2 linked regions of the Pseudoduganella albidiflava genome follow. The protein of the gene in region 1 binds, or shares a complex with, the protein of each later gene. Links are inferred from orthologs where the notes say so. Each region holds a gene or a part of one and is shown on either strand. Other genes may lie near its edges. The genes, in order: ssb and sbcB.

Region 1 (8,946 bases):
GACAGCGCATTCACTTGGTCGGTGGTCAGCGCGCCAGCTTGCGCGCTGGTCAGGGCTGCCAGCTGGGTGGTGGTGAGCGCATCGAGTTGTGCCGAGGTCATGCCGGCCAGCGCGCTGGTCCTGATGGCCGAAATCGTGCTAGTCGTCAGTTGCGACAGCACGGCGGTGGACAGGGTGTTCAGTTGCGACGAACCCAGGCTTGCAGCCTGGGCGGTGGTCAGGCCTGCCGCATGGCTGGCCGTGATGCCGCCGGACAGGATCGAGCTGTCCAGGCCGGCGATCTGCGCGGTCGTCAGCGAGCCCACTTGCGTCGAAGTCAGTGCCGTGAAGTGGCTCGAACCGATGGCATTGAGCGCATTGGTGGAAATCGCGCGCAGGTCGGCGGTTTCCAGGACTTTCAGGTTGCTGGTCGTCAGCGCGGCGACTTGCGTGCTGGTCAGCGCGCCGGCTTGTGCCGTGGTCAGGCCCGGCAACGCGACAGAATTGAGCGCGCCGATGTTGGTGTTCGTGAGGGCACGGATTTGAGCCGAAGTCATCCACGACAACTGGCCGGCCGTGATGACCTCCATGTCTGCCGTGGTCAGGCTGTTAGCGATAAAGTTGGTGCTTAGCGCCTGGATGTCGGCCGACGTGGTAAAGCTCTGGATGATGCTCATCTGTTTCTCCCTGATGACTTCGATGCTGCGGAATTCTTAGTTAATAAATGGCCGGACTCTGTGTCGGCATTCCTGAACGTGACCGTCGATCCCGGAGCATTACCGCGAACCGCACGAACCAGATGAGCCACTGCTTGCTGCTGTAGCGTCAAACAACCCCGGAACTTTAGATCCGCGAGGCAACATTCACGTCAAATATTTCGCCTGGGCACTCGTCTTGCTATTACTTGCACGCAACAAGATTTCATGCCCTCAACTTCGAAGGCGACCGGAGAGGGGCGCCGATTAAACCTTCGAACTTGCTTCCGCAGTGACGAAATGCCTGACGGAAACAGGCTCCACTATACCGGAGAAGATTTCCACAGGGCATATTTTTTTCCGCTAACGACCGTGCTTGAAGAACGTGCAACCTTATCGTCTCTGGTGAAAATTTCCTTTGAAATCAATGTCCTGCGAAATCGATTCGGCGATACGAGGCGAAATGTCATTCGCCTGTCACGTAAACGGGCGCTTATTCCCCGTTTGCCCAGGACACGGGCGTTGCGCTAAATCGACACTGGCAAATCGCTATTCACGGTTAACTGGAAATAGACACAACGATGCCGGGCGGAACGCCCCACAGGTGATGCAGGAATGCTATCGATGGGCGAAGGGATGGCTGGCCAAAGTCATGCCGGCGGCATCTTGAGGATGCGCCTGCCGAGATGACCATGCTCGCGGCGGACTTGTAAACAAGCGGACTAGTTGCGCGGATGGCAAGAAGGTGGTGGCCGAATGGCGCCAATGACTACAGCAATGACTACGGGGCCAATGACTATAGGACCAATGACTACGGGGCCAATGACAAGCAGGGCCAATGACAAATAGGGAGCACTGCGAGCGGAGTGTTTTTCGTCATTCTTTTCGAGCTTCTGGAGTGGCCGGCTGGAAGCCCGAAACAACGAAAACGTTCTTGCCTTTCACCGCCGGCGCAATGGTGAAAATATAAGGAACGTGCTCGCCGTCGAGCTCGACGGTAGCCTTGCAGGCACGCACACGCGTCGTGCTGGCATAGCTAACCTCGTCGAGGCTCTTCACCGTTGGCTCGGAAACGCGTTTGCGAAGTGCCGGCGCATCGATCTTGTCCAGGCCCGGGCCCAGCAACAATTGCTCGATGGTGCGCCGTGTACTGTCCTCCGAGCAGCCGGGCGCGGGGGCCGGCCGAAAGATCGCCCATGCCAACAGCCCCGCGACGAGCACCCCTGCGACCTTGAACACGCGCTTGCGCCGCCGCCGTGCCGGTTCGCGCAGGACCCATTCCAGGTTTTCCAGCATGCGAGCCATTTTCGGCTCGCCGGCGGGATTGCCGGCAATCCGCACCTTCGCCAGGCGGTCCGGGCCGACGATGCCTTTTCCAGCCATCCACGCGAGCAGGTCACCCGGCCCCCTCGCGACGGTTTCTTCGGGCCCGATCGCTGCCAACGCACGGTCGCACTCATCCTGGGTAATCCATTTCGCTCCGAGCAGCTGGCGGAACCAGACGCGCTGCAGTTCGTCGCTCTCCAACACCAGGCCGAGCGCTGCCTCGATCGCCTCCAGGTAACGCGCCCGTTCGTCGCCGGTGTAGGTAGCTGTCACGTGTGCTTCGGCCTGTTCCAGCACCTGCTCGTCGATGATGTTATCCACCCGCATCCACAGCAGGGGATCGATCAGGCCTCGATTCACCCGGAATTCGTCATAGGAAGGATCGGCCAGGGCTCGCCTGCGGTGCTCGGCGGTGATGATGCCGGCCGCGTGCAGGATATCCAGTGGGTGCGTGGAAGAAGTAACGGTCACAAGACTTGCGTGAAGTGAGATTGCTTATTTTACAATGACAGCTCTGCGCGACAACATGGGATCGCTGGCATCATCCGTTGCGAATCAGATCACCTTCACAGCCGGCTTCCCTCCCCGTTGCCGGGCCGGCGTTCGCGCCAGCATGGCTTCTAGAAATCAGCCATTTTGAAACCGTCCCACGCAAAGTCCGTACGTTCGATGGTGAAGTAATAAAAAGAACCTGGATCGTTACCATCCCTGCCGCTTGTATTGCCGACAATAATGCTGGCCTTGCATGTACGTCTCCAGGGAGAACGAGAGCGTGCTTTGCCCGAACGGCCGATTTCCATAATTTCCTGTATGACCGGTGCGGGCTTGTCCGGCTTGCCCCAGCCATTTCCAGGCCAAAACATGTCGCGCTTCGCCAGCCGCTCCTGGACTTTCTCTACCACGATGGGATCCCAGCATTCGGGCAGCGGATCGGCCGTCGTCAGGTCATAAAATCCCATGACGGCAGCGATGAAGAGCAGCATGAGTACGGGTGGCACAAGCCAGCCCAGCCATGGATTTGGCGGCGCCTGGGGAAGGTGCGGCCCTGCGTGAGCGCTCCATCGCATGTCGCTGATAGCGTTATCCAGGTCGGCCAGGATACCGGCACGGGAAGCGGTGCGGTGCGGCCCCTTGGCGGAACGGATTTCTTCGAGCCGTCCGGGGCCGAGAACCCCGGCTGAATCCATCCACAACAGCACACGCCCTGGTGTCGAGGCAACCTTCCTGCAGGGATCGCTGGCAGCAAGGGCGCGATGGCGTTCCGGCCGGGTAATCAGCCGCGCGGACAGCAAGGCGTCCAGCGCGGGCTTGTTCACGTTCTCGCGTTCGGCGAGCTGAAACAGGGCTCCGGCAATCGCAGCCTGCAACTGGGCCCGCTGCCTGGCGGTACCGGTGCCCGCAGCATGACGGGAAGATCGCAGCAACCCGGGATCGTCGAGGATACCGCTCGAGACCAGCCACGCGAGGCAGACATCGCGCCCCTCGGGCAACCGGCACGCACCAGGATGGATCACTGCCATATCTTTCTGAGCCAGGGTGATGATCCCGGCATCCTGCAACCAGTCCAGGTGCGAGGCAAGCGATGCGTTTGTCGTCATTCAGGAAATACTGAAAGAACCATGTCGATAACGAAAAGCCCGCTGTTCTTTCGAACAGCGGGCTGTGATCTGCAAAGAATTATCGGTACATCAGAACGGAATATCGTCATCCATGTCCGAGAAGTTCGGTGCCGGCTTCGGTGCCGGCCGTGGGGCCGGAGCGGCAGCCTGCTGCGGGCGCGGGGCCGGACGGCTTGGCGGCGCATCGTAGCCGCCCATGTCGTCGCCACCCATGGCGTCGCCGCCGCCCATGCCCTGGCGGCCGCCCAGCATCTGCATTTCCTGCGCGATGATGTCGGTGGCGTATTTTTCAACGCCATCCTTGTCCGTGTACTTGCGGGTCTGCAGGCGGCCCTCGACGTAGACCGACGAACCCTTCTTCAAGTACTGGCCGACGATTTCCGCCAGGCGCCCGAAGAACGAGATGCGGTGCCACTCGGTGATTTCCTTCTGTTCGCCCGTGTTGCGATCCTTCGACTTGAAGGATGTGGCAACGGCAATGTTGGCGATGGCATCGCCGCTCGGCATGTAGCGGATCTCCGGATCGCGGCCCAGGTTGCCGACGATGATGACTTTATTGACAGATGCCATGTAGTACTCCTGCGTGAATATTTAGCAAACGATCATTATAAGACAGCGCCTGTGGACCACGGGCCACACGGCAGATGAATTTTGGGGTATTTCCAGGTAATTCCGGGTAAGTTCGGATGCAACTTCGGATGCAAGTTCGGGAAATTTCCGCGTGAGGTGCGCAGCGGATTTTGAATACTGGTATTATATACAGTATTCATCAGCCACGGCTAGTTCGCGTCCTGACCCGCATCAAAATGTTCTAATGGTCTTGAAATCGAATCGAACGCCAGCATTGTGGCTTGGTTGGTCTCCGGACGCCGCACACGCCAAGCGGGTGACAGTTCAGGTTGGCCGTCCCTGTCGTTTTTCCTCGCATACTCAAGGCACATACATACATGGAAGAAATCCGCATCCGCGGCGCGCGTACCCATAACCTGAAGAACATCAACCTCGATCTGCCTCGCAACAAGCTGATCGTGATTACCGGGCTGTCCGGCTCCGGCAAGTCGTCGCTGGCGTTCGACACGTTGTACGCCGAGGGCCAGCGCCGCTATGTCGAATCGCTGTCGGCCTATGCGCGCCAGTTCCTGCAGTTGATGGAGAAGCCGGACGTCGACCTGATCGAAGGGCTGTCGCCGGCCATCTCGATCGAGCAGAAGGCCACGTCGCACAATCCGCGCTCCACCGTCGGCACCGTGACGGAAATCCACGATTACCTGCGCCTGCTGTATGCCCGCGTGGGCACGCCGTATTGCATCAACCACCCTGACCATGCGCTGTCGGCGCAATCGGTGTCGCAGATGGTCGATGCCGTGCTGGCCATGCCGGAAGGCACCAAGCTGATGATCATGGCGCCGGTGGTGGCGAACCGCAAGGGCGAGCACGTCGACCTGTTCGAGCAGATGCAGGCCCAGGGCTTCGTGCGCTTCCGCGTGCAGAGCGGCACGCACGATGCGAAGATCTACGAAGTGGACGACCTGCCGAAGCTGAAGAAAACGGAAAAGCACACGATCGACGTGGTCATCGACCGCGTGAAGGTGACTCCGGAAATCAAGCAGCGCCTGGCCGAAAGTTTCGAGACGGCGCTGCGCCTGGCCGACGGCCGCGCGGTCGCCTATGACATGGATGCCGGCACGGAGCATGTGTATTCGAACAAGTTCGCCTGCACCAGCTGCGGCTATTCGCTGCAGGAGCTGGAGCCGCGCCTGTTCTCGTTCAATAACCCGATGGGCGCCTGCCCCGAGTGCGACGGCCTGGGCCATATCGAGTTCTTCGATCCGAAGCGGATCGTGGCATTCCCCAACCTGTCGCTGGCTTCCGGTGCCGTCAAGGGCTGGGACCGCCGCAATCAATTCTATTTCTCGATGCTGCAAAGCCTGGCGAACCATTATGGTTTCGACCTCGATGCGCCATTTGAAAAACTGAACGCCACCGCGCAGAACGCCGTGCTCCATGGCTCGGGCAAGACGAACATCCCGTTCTCGTATGTCAATGAACGCGGCCGTGCCGTCGTCAAGGAACATGCGTTCGAAGGCGTGGTCAACAACCTGGCGCGGCGCTACCGTGAAACGGATTCGATGGCCGTGAAGGAAGAACTGGCCAAGTTCATCAACGAAAAGAAATGCCCCACCTGCGAAGGCGCACGCCTGCGCGTGGAAGCACGCCACGTGAAGGTCGGTACCGGCAAGCAGGAAAAGGCGATCTACGAGATCGCCGAGAAGCCGCTGCGCGACACGCTGTCGTTCTTCGAGCAGCTGAAGCTGAAAGGCGCCAAGCGCGACATCGCCGACCGCATCATCAAGGAAATCGTGGCGCGCCTGTCCTTCCTGAACAACGTGGGCCTGGATTACCTGTCGCTCGACCGTTCGGCCGATACCCTGTCCGGCGGCGAAGCGCAGCGCATCCGCCTGGCGTCGCAGATCGGTTCCGGGCTGACCGGCGTGATGTACGTGCTCGACGAGCCGTCCATCGGCCTGCACCAGCGCGACAATGACCGCCTGATCGACACGCTGAAGCACCTGCGCGACATCGGCAACAGCGTGCTGGTGGTGGAGCACGATGAGGATGCCATCCGCACCGCCGACTATATCGTCGACATGGGCAAGGGCGCCGGCGTGCATGGCGGCGACGTGATCGCGGCCGGTTCGCTGAAGGATATCCTGAAGAACAAGGAATCGCTGACGGCGCAGTACCTGAACGGTTCGCTGAAGATCGACGTGCCGAAGAAGCGCCATCCGGCGGACCCGAACCGCCAGCTGGTGATCACGGGTGCCAAGGGCAACAACCTGAAGAACCAGACGCTGTCGGTGCCGGTCGGCCTGCTGACCTGCGTGACGGGCGTTTCCGGTTCCGGCAAATCGACCCTGGTGAACGATACGCTGTATCCGGCCCTGTCGCGCCACCTGTACGGTTCGCAGACGGAACCGGCGGAACACGAGACCATCAGTGGTCTGGAACATTTCGACAAGGTGATTTCCGTCGACCAGGCGCCGATCGGCCGTACGCCGCGCTCGAATCCGGCCACCTATACGGGCCTGTTCACGCCGATCCGCGACCTGTTCGCCACGGTACCGACGGCGAAGGAACGAGGCTACAGTGCCGGCCGTTTCTCGTTCAACGTGAAGGGCGGCCGCTGCGAGGCCTGCCAGGGCGATGGCGTGCTGAAGGTGGAGATGCACTTCCTGCCGGACGTCTACGTGCCGTGCGATGTCTGCCACGGCAAGCGCTACAACCGTGAAACGCTGGAAGTGCATTACAAGGGCAAGAGCATCACCGAAGTGCTGGACATGACGGTGGAAGACGCGCACACGTTCTTCAAGCCCGTGCCGACCATCGCCCGCAAGCTGCAGACACTGCTCGACGTGGGCCTCGGCTATATCAAGCTGGGGCAAAGCGCCACCACGCTTTCCGGCGGCGAAGCGCAGCGCGTGAAACTGTCGCTGGAACTGTCGAAACGCGACACGGGGCGCACGCTGTATATCCTGGATGAGCCGACGACGGGGCTACACTTCCACGACATCGACCTGCTGCTGAAGGTGATCCATCGCCTGCGCGACCAGGGCAATACGCTGGTGATCATCGAGCACAACCTGGACGTGATCAAGACCGCCGACTGGATCGTCGACCTGGGCCCCGAAGGCGGTGCCGGCGGCGGACGCATCATCGCCACCGGTACGCCGGAAGAGGTGGCGGCCAATCCGGACAGCGTGACGGGCAAGTACCTGGTGCCCCTGCTGAAGAAGAAGTAAGCGCTGGAGGAGCAAGCGCTGGAGAGATTACCCTTCAGGCCTGCCGGCTTGCCGCCTGCTCGCGCCGTACTTCGGCCAGCAGGTGGCCGGCCGGCGAATCATGGGCCGCACCACTATCGAGGGTGAACTCCAGGTATTTGACCGCCAGCGGATAGTCGCGGGCGGCCCGGTAGCACAGGGCGATCAGGTAGAGCAATTCCGTATTGTCCGGTTCACATGGCAGCAGCCCGCCCAGGTGGTTGAGTGCATCGGGCAGGGTCGCCGGATCCTTCATCAGCTGCTTGGCCTGGTGGATATGCGCCTGGAAGTTGAACATCACCTTGGCCTGGCGGCGCACGTCGGCGAAGAATGCCGCATAGTCCACGCCGTTGGCAACGTCGCGCAGGTCGCCGACGAACTGGATCGCCGCGGCCGCCTCCCCCACCAGGCGCCGCAACTCCTCATTGTCGAAATCACCTCGGCTGGCCCGGGCAAAAAACGCGTTGCTGCAGTTTTGCTGGTCGGCGTCCAGCTTGAAGGGCGTGCTGCCGTCGCCGCACTCCGCCCGGACGCCCTGGAACGTGCAGCGGTGGCCACCCCAGTCCAGGCAGTAGAAGGCGCTGACGATCCGGTAGTAGATCGCCAGCAGCAACGCATATTCGCGCCGTTCCAGCAGCAGCGGCAGCACATGGTCACGCACGTTCTGGCTGACCGCGGTCGCGAAGATCTCGTGTTGCACGAAGTGCATGAATTGCGGGAAGTGAGGCTGGAACGGCGGATAGAAGCGCAGGTAGTGCGCGCTCTTTCCCGAGGCCGGGAAACGGTATTCGCCGAAGTCCAGGCTGCACAGCTTCAGCAAATCCTGGCGATGGCCGAACAGCAGCTTGTCATCGATATAGAACGGCGCCAGCATGGAGCTCGACAACACCGAGACCTTCTCGCGGAACACCCGCAGATGGATACCCTGGGGGTCCATGATCCCGCTGTCCTTGCGTGCAAGGAAGGTCACCGCATCGGCATCGATATGGCAGTCGGTACGGGTCTTGAAGACATGGCTCGTTCCGGTCGCCCCCTCCAGGCCGCGCCGCAGCGTCATCGACTGCCGGAAACCATTGAAGCGGTCGCAGGCCAGGCGCGGATCCACCGCCGTGACAACGCGCAGCTGGTAACGCTCTGCCAGGCTTTTCAGGTACTCGCTGTGCTCCAGCGCGGTGTCGACCCAGGTCGAGAACACCATGTCCGTAACGCATGGCTGGGCGGAGAGTTCCGCCAGGCTGCGTTCGAACAGGGCCTTGTCGCGCAGCTGGCCGGTAAAGAGAACGGTCACTTTTTTCTCTTGCATGGTTTCTCCTCGGTGCGACGCGCGGTGTTCTCGGGCGGCGCGCCTGGCCGCCGCGGCAATGGGCCACCCGGCCGGCAGCATCAAGGGTCATGTGCCCCACCGATGTGCAATGCGGCTCAGTAGAAGCAAAAATCCTCATTGCTGTCCGGGACGAGCCGCACGGCGTCGGCCACAACATACCATACGAGCCCGGCAAAGGGCACGAC
Region 2 (9,059 bases), 2.0 Mb from region 1 along the record:
GCCACCTGGCACAGCGTGCTGGAGGGCCTGCGCTTCGTCATGTCGCGCCCCATCGTGCTGGGCGCGATCTCGCTGGACCTGTTCGCCGTGCTGTTCGGCGGCGCCACCGCACTGCTGCCGGCGCTGGCTCACGACGTGCTGCACGTGGGCCCGACCGGCCTGGGCCTGCTGCGCACCGCACCCGGCGCCGGCGCGGCGCTGTGCTCGATCGCGCTGGCCTTCTTCCCCATCACGCGCCGGGTCGGTGCCTGGATGTTCGGCGGCGTGGCCGTGTTCGGTGTCGGCACCGTGGTGCTCGGCACCACCACCACCTTCGCCGTCGCCCTCGCCTGCCTGCTGCTGATGGGCGCCGGCGACATGATCAGCGTCTACGTGCGGCACCTGCTGGTGCAGTTCGAGACGCCGGATGCCATCCGCGGCCGTGTCAGCGCCGTCAACTCCGTGTTCATCGGCGCCTCGAACGAACTGGGCGAATTCGAGTCGGGCGTCACCGCCGGCTGGATGGGCCTGTCGCGCGCCATCGTCTTCGGCGGCGCCGCCACCCTGGCCGTGACTGGGGCATGGATCAAGCTGTTCCCGGTGCTGGCGAAGATGGACCGTTTCCCGCACCACGAGAAAGAACTGGCCGAACAGGCGAAGTAAGCCTTGAAAACGCGGCAATGTGCTGCACTTAACAACAAAAGGAGCCTGTACACCGTAACATCGACGCATACACAACGAGGAGGAGTAACGATGCAAGTTCAAGTCAATACCGACAAGGCCATCACCCATGACGCCAGCCTGGACGATCACGTCGAAGGCGTGGTGCGCTCGGCGCTGGAACGCTTTGGCGAGCAGGTCACCCGCGTCGAAGTCCACCTGGGCGACAACAACAGCAGCCACAAGTCAGGCCCCAACGACAAGCGCTGCATGATGGAAGCACGGGTCGCCGGCATTCCTCCGATCGCCGTGACCGACCAGGCCGGCGACCTGCGCCAGGCCATCTCCGGTGCCTCCGGCAAGCTGGTGCGTGCACTCGACACGGCGATCGGCAAGCGCAGCGACGTCAAGCACAACACGCCGGTGGCCGACCTGGTCGAGCCGGACCCGGTCCAGTCCGACGACTGAGCGGCAACCAAGCGGCAACTGACCGGCAACTGAGCGGCTGCTTCAGCGGCCGCCCCCGGCCAGGGTGCGCAGGTAAGACAGGCCGGCCAGTGCCCGGCTGCCGTACCACGACATCATCTCCCCATCCACCAGTTGCACCGGTCTGCCGACCTGCTTTTCCAGCGCGTCGGCATGCGCTTCCGTAAACCGGTAGGGTTCGGTGGACAGCAGCACCTGGTCGATGTCCGCCACCAGCGCATCGTTCCACTCGAAGCGGGGATAGCGGGCGGTGCCGAGGTCCGGCACGCTCCAGCCGATTTCCGCCAGCATCGCCGCGATGTAGGTCTCGCGCGACACGGTCATCCACGGGTCTTGCCAGATGCAATACAGCACGCGCTGCGGCGGCCCTTTCGGCATGGCGCGCAGGGCGGCCAGTTCCGCGGCGAAGGCATGGCACCAGCGGGCCGCCGCGGCCTCCGCGCAAAACACACCGCCCAGCAGGCGCGCCAGGTCCAGGTTGTCTTCGGGGCGCAGCGGGTGCGTGACGATCACGTTGGGCACGAATTCCGCCAGCAGGTCGACGGTGGGCTTTTCGTTTTCATCGATGTTGACCACCACGTGCGTTGGCGCCAGCGCGCGAACCTTGTCGAGGTTGACATCCTTGGTACCGCCGACCTTGGCGATGGGGCGCACCACGTCGCGCGGGTGGATGCAGAAGCCGGTCCGGCCCACCAGTTGCGGCGCCAGGCCGAGGGTGCACAGCAGCTCGGTAATCGACGGTACCAGCGAAACGATGCGGGCATCCGGGCGGGGCCGGTGCGCGCGGCCCAGGGCATCGGTGAACGTCATGTTGTTAGTTGTGGTCAAGGAAAGTAAAAGTAATGTGTTGAAACATGCCCAGGCACGATCCGGTGCCTTTCATGCGCTATCATGGCATGACTTCCTGGAAACCCCGCCGTGAAACTACTGAGCACTTTCGCCGCTTCTTCGCACGACCCCGCTGCCTTGCAATTGCTGCGCGACGCCGATATCGCCCGTGCCGGCGCGCTGCTGGCGCCCTGCCCCGTGATGCTGGCGGCGCCGGGAGAGATCATCTCCGCGCCGGCTTCGCCGCGCCTCGTGATCGTGCTGCGCGGCGCGCTGGCCGACGCCACCGGCGACGGTGCCACCACCAGGATCCTGCCCGGCGAAAGCGCCGGCGAACAATCGGTGCTCGATGGCGAGGCCGACCTGTCGGGCCTGACGGCGCTGGAAGAAAGCGAATTGCTGCTGGTCGACGCCGACCTGGCGTGGCGCCTGATCGAGGAAGCCGACGGCGTGGCGCGCAACCTGCTGCGCCTGCTGTCGTTCCGTATCCGCGCCGCCAGCATGCAGTTGCGCAGGCGGCAAAAGCTGGGCGAGTTCTACCGCCAGCTGTCGCTGAACGATGGCTTGACGGGCCTGTACAACCGGGCCTGGCTGAACGACGTGCTGCCGCGGCTGGTGTCGAGCGCCCACGCGACCCGCGCGCCGCTGTCGCTGGTCATGCTCGATATCGATCATTTCAAGAAATTCAACGATCGCCATGGCCACCAGCAGGGCGACAGCGCGCTGCGCATCGCCGCGCACGTGCTGGCCGGCGCCCTGCGCCCGAGCGATTTCGCGGTGCGCTATGGCGGCGAGGAATTGATGGTGATCCTGCCCGATACGCCGGGGCCGGTGGCGGCCGGCGTGGCCGAGCGGCTGTGCGAGCGCATGCGCGAAGCGGTCGTGTTCGACGACATGCGCCAGCCGCTGCCCCATATCACCGCCTCGTTCGGCGTGGCGTCGCTGGCCGATGCGCAGGACGACCACGGACTGATCGCCGTTGCCGACGGGGCGCTGTACCGCGCCAAGGAAGCCGGGCGCAACCGGGTCGTGGTGGCGGCGCAAGCTGCACCGGCCTGAAGCAAGCTCAGGCGGCTTCCGGCTCTTCCTTCGGCTCCGCGGCGCGGGCCGCGAAAGCGTCGAATCCCTTCATCACGAATTCGTAGGTCTTGTCGACGTTGGCGGCTACGTCGCCGTCGAGCACCTTCAGGCCTTGCAGGATGTCGCGGGCTTCCTTGAAGCCCTGCTCGACACCGCTTTTCACCGTATCCATGAACTTTTGCAGCGCGGCGCCGTCTTCCATTTGCGGATTCTGGCGCCGGAACATGTCATAGAAACCGGTGGCCAGCGACACGATCCGGTCGGCCGTGGCCTGCGGCGAATTGTCCAGGCGGGCGGCATTTTGCACGGCATTCTCGCCCAGCTCGGCACGCAAGGCCTCGTTGATGCTGGTGATGGCCGACTTGTACAGCAGGGCCTGCGGATTGCTGCCCACGCCGATCGAAATCGATGCGGAAGCTTCCATGATCGATACGTTCAGCTGCATTTTCGCCCGGGCCGCGGTGACTTCGCCCTGGTTGGCCACCTTCGAATCGGTCGAGATGGCCTTTGAATTGAGGGAAATGCTGTTTGCCACGATAATCTCCGGTTATGACACGACTAAGCCACTCATGAGCGACCACACCTTTCTCTGGCACGACTATGAAACGTTCGGGGCCGTGCCGCGCCGCGATCGTCCCGCGCAATTTGCCGCCATCCGCACCGATGCCGACCTGAACGAGATCGGCGAACCAGTCATGCTCTACTGCAAGCCGGCGGACGATTACCTGCCCGACCCGCAGTCCTGCCTGATCACCGGCATCACGCCCCAGCACGCCTTGCGCGAAGGCGTGCCCGAGCACCAGTTCGCCGCCACGATCCTCGATCTGTTCGCGGAGCCCGGCACCATCGGCGTGGGCTACAACACGATCCGCTTCGACGACGAATTCACCCGCTTCCTGTTCTGGCGCAACCTCATCGATCCTTACGCACGCGAATGGCAAAACGGTTGCGGCCGCTGGGATCTGCTCGACGTGGTGCGCATGTGCCACGCCTTGCGGCCCGACGGCATCGAGTGGCCACAAGGCGATAACGGCAAGACCAGCTTCAAACTTGAATTATTGACATCAGTCAACAATCTGGCGCATGAGGCGGCGCACGACGCCCTGTCCGATGTGCGCGCCACGATCGCGCTGGCGCGGCTGATCCGCGACAGGCAGCCGCGCTTGTGGGACTTCTGCCTGGCCCTGCGCGACAAGGGCCGCGCGGCGGACGAGATGGGCCTGCACCTGGCGCGCGAACTGCGCAAGCCATTCCTGCACGTGTCCGGCATGTTCCCGGCGGAACGGGGTTGCCTGGCGCTGGTATGGCCGCTGGGTGTGCACCCGACGAACAAGAACGAAGTGCTGGTGTGGGATTGCAGCCATGACCCGCGCGAACTGTTCACGCTCGACGCGGAAACCATCCGCACCCGGCTGTTCAGCCGTGCCGACGCGCTGCCGGAAGGCGTGACGCGCCTGCCCATCAAGAGCGTGCACCTGAACAAGTCGCCCATGCTGGTGGGTAACCTGAAGACGCTGAGCGCGGACATGGCCCGGCGCTGGGGCATCGACCTGGAACTGGCGCTGGCGCACGCGCAATACGCCGCGAGCGGGCCCGACCTGTCAGCGCTGTGGGAACAGGTGTTTCACCGCCCACCGGCGGAGCCGGCCGATGTCGACGAAGACCTGTATGGCGGCTTCATCGGCAAGGACGACCGCCGGCTGCTCGACTCGCTGCGCCGCGAAGCGCCCCACAAGCTGGCCACGATGTCGCCGCATTTCCAGGATGACCGGCTGGCCGAGCTGCTGTTCCGCTACCGCGCCCGCAACTTCCCCGACACGCTGTCGGAGCAGGAGCATGAACATTGGGAACAGCACCGCGCCGCGCGGCTGCTGGAAGGCGCCGGCGGCGCCCGCAGCGTCGACCAGCTGTTCGGCGAGATCGACACGCTGGCGCAGCAAGCCGACGAGCGCGGCGAGGAAATCCTGGGCGCGCTGTACGACTACGCCGAGATGATCGTGCCGCAGTCGTACTAGGCAACATGAATGGGGACGGACCCTGATGCCGTTAAGTTAAGCGTTACCCGCACATTGACGGTGCAAGAATTCACCCCAAAAGCGAAGGGCTGGGGTCAGACCCGCCGGGTCTGACCCCGGGGTTTGCACTTGGGGTGGGCTTAACTTAACGGCATTAGGAACGGACCCTGTTTTTCGGGAAACTTCAACATGGCGGCGGACCGGAACGCCGGACCGCCATGCCCGAGCAATTTCAGCGATGCGCGTTGATCGCCTGGCGCGTTTCTTCGGCCACGCGGCGCGCGGCCTGGGCGAAGTCCTCGCCGGCCTGCGGGGCAGCGTACAGGATCGCGCGCGACGAGTTGATCATCATGCCGGTACCGGCATCGGTGCGGCCGGCGCGCACGGTGGCTTCGATATCGCCGCCCTGTGCGCCGATGCCGGGGATCAGCAGCGGCATGTCGCCGACGATCGCGCGCACGGCACGGATTTCCTCAGGGAACGTGGCGCCCACCACCAGCGCGCACTGGCCGTTGCTGTTCCACTTGTCCGCCACCAGTTGCGCCACGTGCTGGTACAGCGGCTTGCCGTTCACTTCCAGGAATTGCAGGTCGGAACCGCCCGGGTTCGACGTGCGGCACAGCACGATCACGCCGCGCTGCCATTCCATGTACGGCTCCACCGAATCGGCGCCCATGTACGGGCTGACCGTGACGGCGTCGGCGCCATAGCGGTCGTAGGCTTCGCGCGCGTATTGCTTCGCCGTGGCGCCGATATCGCCCCGCTTCGAGTCGAGGATCAGCGGGATGTGCGGATGCCGGTGGCGCAGGTAGGCGGAAATCCGCTCCAGCTGGCCTTCGGCGCCCAGTGCCGCGAAGTAGGCGATCTGGGGCTTGAACGCGCAGGCCAGGTCGGCCGTGGCGTCGATGATCTCGGTGCAGAAGCGGAAGATGCCATCCGGGGTGCCGCGAAATTGCGCCGGCAGGCGGTCCATGTCCGGGTCCAGCCCTACGCACAGCAGCGAATCGTTGGCGGCCCAGGCGGCGTTCAGTTTGTTGATGAAATTCACGGCGGCCCCTTTATCGAAAATTGTGCAAACCCACCATTATAGAGGAAGCGGGTGCGCGCTCTGCCCGCCAGCGGGCTCGCCCCGCCGCTATGTGCTGCACCGAACAATGCGAAACTGGCCCCCGCTGTATAGTCCCTCCCATACCTGAACGTATCCTTTCAAGGAGGAAGTATGCGCAACAACTTCGTACGCTGGATCGTGCTGGGGCTGCTGGCGGCCACGCTGTCCGGCTGCGGCTACAACGATTTCCAGACCAAGGACGAGGCAACCAAGGCAGCCTGGGGCGAGGTGGTCAACCAGTACCAGCGCCGCGCCGACCTGATTCCCAATCTCGTCAACACCGTCAAGGGTTACGCATCGCACGAGCGCGAAACGCTGGAAGCGGTGACCGCCGCGCGCTCACGGGCCACCAGCATCCAGGTCACGCCCGAGGTGCTGAACGATCCGGCCGCGTTCCAGAAGTTCCAGCAGGCGCAGGGCGAACTGTCGTCCGCCCTGTCGCGGCTGATGGCGGTGTCCGAGCGCTACCCGGACTTGAAAGCCGACACCAGTTTCCGCGACCTGCAGTCCCAGCTCGAAGGCACGGAAAACCGTATCACGGTGGCACGCCAGCGCTACATCGCCTCGGTACAGGACTACAATGTGCTCGCGCGGCGCTTCCCCACCAACCTGACGGCGATGATGTTCGGCTACGACGTCAAGCCGAGCTTCACGGTGGAGAACGAAAAAGCCATCTCGACCGCGCCCACCGTCGATTTCGGCGCGAAAAAATAAGCCGGGGATGACGCTGGTAACCATGCAGGAGCAGAGAACCGCCATGCCGCTGGGTCCGCAGGACGATGCCGCACCACCCGCCGCGCCGCGGCGGCGCACGCGTGAACACCCTTCCGAGGGCAAATGGCTCGGTACCGCCGAGGTCATGAGGGAGCGCGACGTGCGTGGCCGCGGCCACCGGCGCGGCCTGCGCCGTCTCGTGCCCCGCCCATCGAAAAGCTGGCTCGGCCATTGGCTGGTGCGCTACACGCTGCTGGTCGTGCTGCTGTGCTTTGCGCTGCTGTTCGTCGAAGCGGCGCGGGCCCAGGCGGGCACCTCGTCGCAAGCCGACCCGTTCGTACCGGTGCCCGAACTGACCGCGCGTGTCACGGACCAGGCCGGCATGCTGACGGCGCAGCAGCGCGGCGCGCTGGAATCCGTGCTGGCCGACCATGAAACCCGCACCGGCAGCCAGATCGCCATCCTCATCGTGAAGAGCACGGCGCCCGAGCCGATCGAGCAGTACGGCATTCGTGTCGTCGATGCCTGGAAGCTGGGCCGCAAGGGCGTCGACGATGGCGTCCTGCTGCTGGTCGCAAAGGATAACCCCTCTTCGCTGCGCCGCCTGCGTATCGAGGCCGGCCGTGGCGTGCAGGGCGTGCTCACCGATGCCCAGTCGAAGCGCGTGCTGCAGGATGTGATCGCGCCCCACTTTCGCAACAATGATTTCTATGGCGGCTTGAGCGCGGGCGTGTCCGCCATCGCCACCTTGCTGGACAAGGAACAATTCCCTGCTCCACAACAGCAGCCCGCACCACGGCAGGCCGAGAGCGGCGGCGGGTGGATGTGGCCGGCAATCCTGTTCGGCGTGTTTGTCCTGCTGCCGATGTTCCGCGGCCGCGGACGGCGCGGCAGCAGCCTGCACCGCTCCGGCTGGGGCTCGAATGCCACCGGCGTGCTGATCGGCAGCGCGCTCGGCAGCGCCCTGGGCGGCATGCACCGTGGCGGTGGTGGAGGCTTTGGCGGCGGCGGCTTCGGTGGCGGCGGGTTCGGCGGCGGTGGCGGCGGCACATTCGATGGCGGCGGCGCCTCGGGAGACTGGTAATGAATGCGATTGCACGCTGGCGCCGCGCGTTGCGCCACTTGATGACCGGCTCCGGCACAGGCCGGCGCTGCTTCCCGGAAGCGGCACTGCAAGCCATCTCCGCCGCGGTCGCGGAAGGCGAACGCCGGCACCGGGCCGAAGTGCGGCTGGTGGTGGAACCGGCGCTGCCGTTCGGCGACGCGCTGGATGGCATGGCGAACCGCGACCGCGCCCGCGCCCTGTTCGCGCAATATGGCGTGTGGGATACCGAAGAGAACTGCGGGGTGCTGATCTACGTGAACCTGGCGGACCATGCGGTGGACATCGTTGCCGACCGCAATGTCGGCCGGCGTATCGCCGAGGCGGAATGGCAGGCAGTCTGCCGCACGATGACCCAAGCCTACAAGCGCGGCGAATTCCAGGAAGGCACGGTGGCCGCGCTGAACCAGCTGGCCGACCTGCTGCAACGGCACTTCCCATCGGACGGGTCGCGCCCGAACCAGCTGCCCGACGAAGCCGTGATCCTGTGAAGCCGACAGCCACGCTCTACGGATGAGATATTCGCGAATAGAATATCTATTATCGAAATTCAAAATTGGACGTATATGTGGCGGCGCAGCATAATTACACCTGTCTCCACTATTCTCCTCCAAGATAATAGTTTGAAGCCCGCCGAGAAGCGGGCTTTTTTTTTACCCGGTCTTGTCCGTTCACCTTCTCCGAACCGATATCTTCCCGCTGAGTGCGCCAAGTTTGCGCGCTGTCATGGCGCCGTCACACGCACCGCCTATACTTGATTCATCTGCTGCACATGCAACCGATATGCGTGGTGGCGGATCAGGTGTGCTTCGGCACACCGCTTTCGAATTCGCAGTCCGGTCTCACCGCCACCAGTTGGATCCGATGTTGAGCTTCCTTGATCCTGGAACCGCCTTGTTTTAGTACCGGCCTGGTTCTTGTATCGATCAAGATGCGCATTTCCGGCCGTGGCATCGATCCGTGAATGCAACAGCTTTATTGCCGCACTGGTTTTATCGTATTATTTTTACTGCATTGATTTTTTTGCAACGGTTTTCATTGCGACGGTTTTCATTGCATTGATTCCATCGCATAGCTTTTCATTGCA

The links.
Region 2: the proteins of ssb (region 1) and sbcB are in contact, whole or in part, in a crystal structure (PDB 3C94), measured with the Escherichia coli proteins. The link is inferred for Pseudoduganella albidiflava from one-to-one orthologs.

Annotation. Positions count from the first base shown.
Region 1 is NZ_CP036401.1:7,254,734-7,263,679, reverse strand. What follows is about bases 2,440-5,142. They hold ssb (single-stranded DNA-binding protein), read right to left. Parts: upstream 4,190-5,142; coding sequence 3,689-4,189; downstream 2,440-3,688. Other genes in these bases: uvrA (excinuclease ABC subunit UvrA), read left to right, coding at 4,567-5,142; EYF70_RS30245 (hypothetical protein), read right to left, coding at 2,621-3,598; EYF70_RS30250 (hypothetical protein), read right to left, coding at 2,440-2,471. In the rest of the region: EYF70_RS30255 (beta strand repeat-containing protein), read right to left, coding at 1-656; more of EYF70_RS30250, read right to left, coding at 1,551-2,439; more of uvrA, read left to right, coding at 5,143-7,419; EYF70_RS30230 (hypothetical protein), read right to left, coding at 7,454-8,740. UniProt on the Escherichia coli protein: Plays an important role in DNA replication, recombination and repair. Binds to ssDNA and to an array of partner proteins to recruit them to their sites of action during DNA metabolism. Acts as a sliding platform that migrates on DNA via reptation.
Region 2 is NZ_CP036401.1:5,274,018-5,283,076, forward strand. Bases 3,010-5,825 are described here. They hold sbcB (exodeoxyribonuclease I), read left to right. Parts: upstream 3,010-3,602; coding sequence 3,603-5,048; downstream 5,049-5,825. Other genes in these bases: EYF70_RS21900 (diguanylate cyclase), read left to right, coding at 3,010-3,012; EYF70_RS21905 (DUF5610 domain-containing protein), read right to left, coding at 3,020-3,568; pyrF (orotidine-5'-phosphate decarboxylase), read right to left, coding at 5,281-5,825. Also shown: EYF70_RS21885 (MFS transporter), read left to right, coding at 1-642; EYF70_RS21890 (HPF/RaiA family ribosome-associated protein), read left to right, coding at 733-1,107; EYF70_RS21895 (helical backbone metal receptor), read right to left, coding at 1,150-1,935; more of EYF70_RS21900, read left to right, coding at 2,044-3,009; more of pyrF, read right to left, coding at 5,826-6,096; EYF70_RS21920 (LemA family protein), read left to right, coding at 6,268-6,870; EYF70_RS21925 (TPM domain-containing protein), read left to right, coding at 7,133-7,954; EYF70_RS21930 (TPM domain-containing protein), read left to right, coding at 7,954-8,463. UniProt on the Escherichia coli protein: Degrades single-stranded DNA (ssDNA) in a highly processive manner.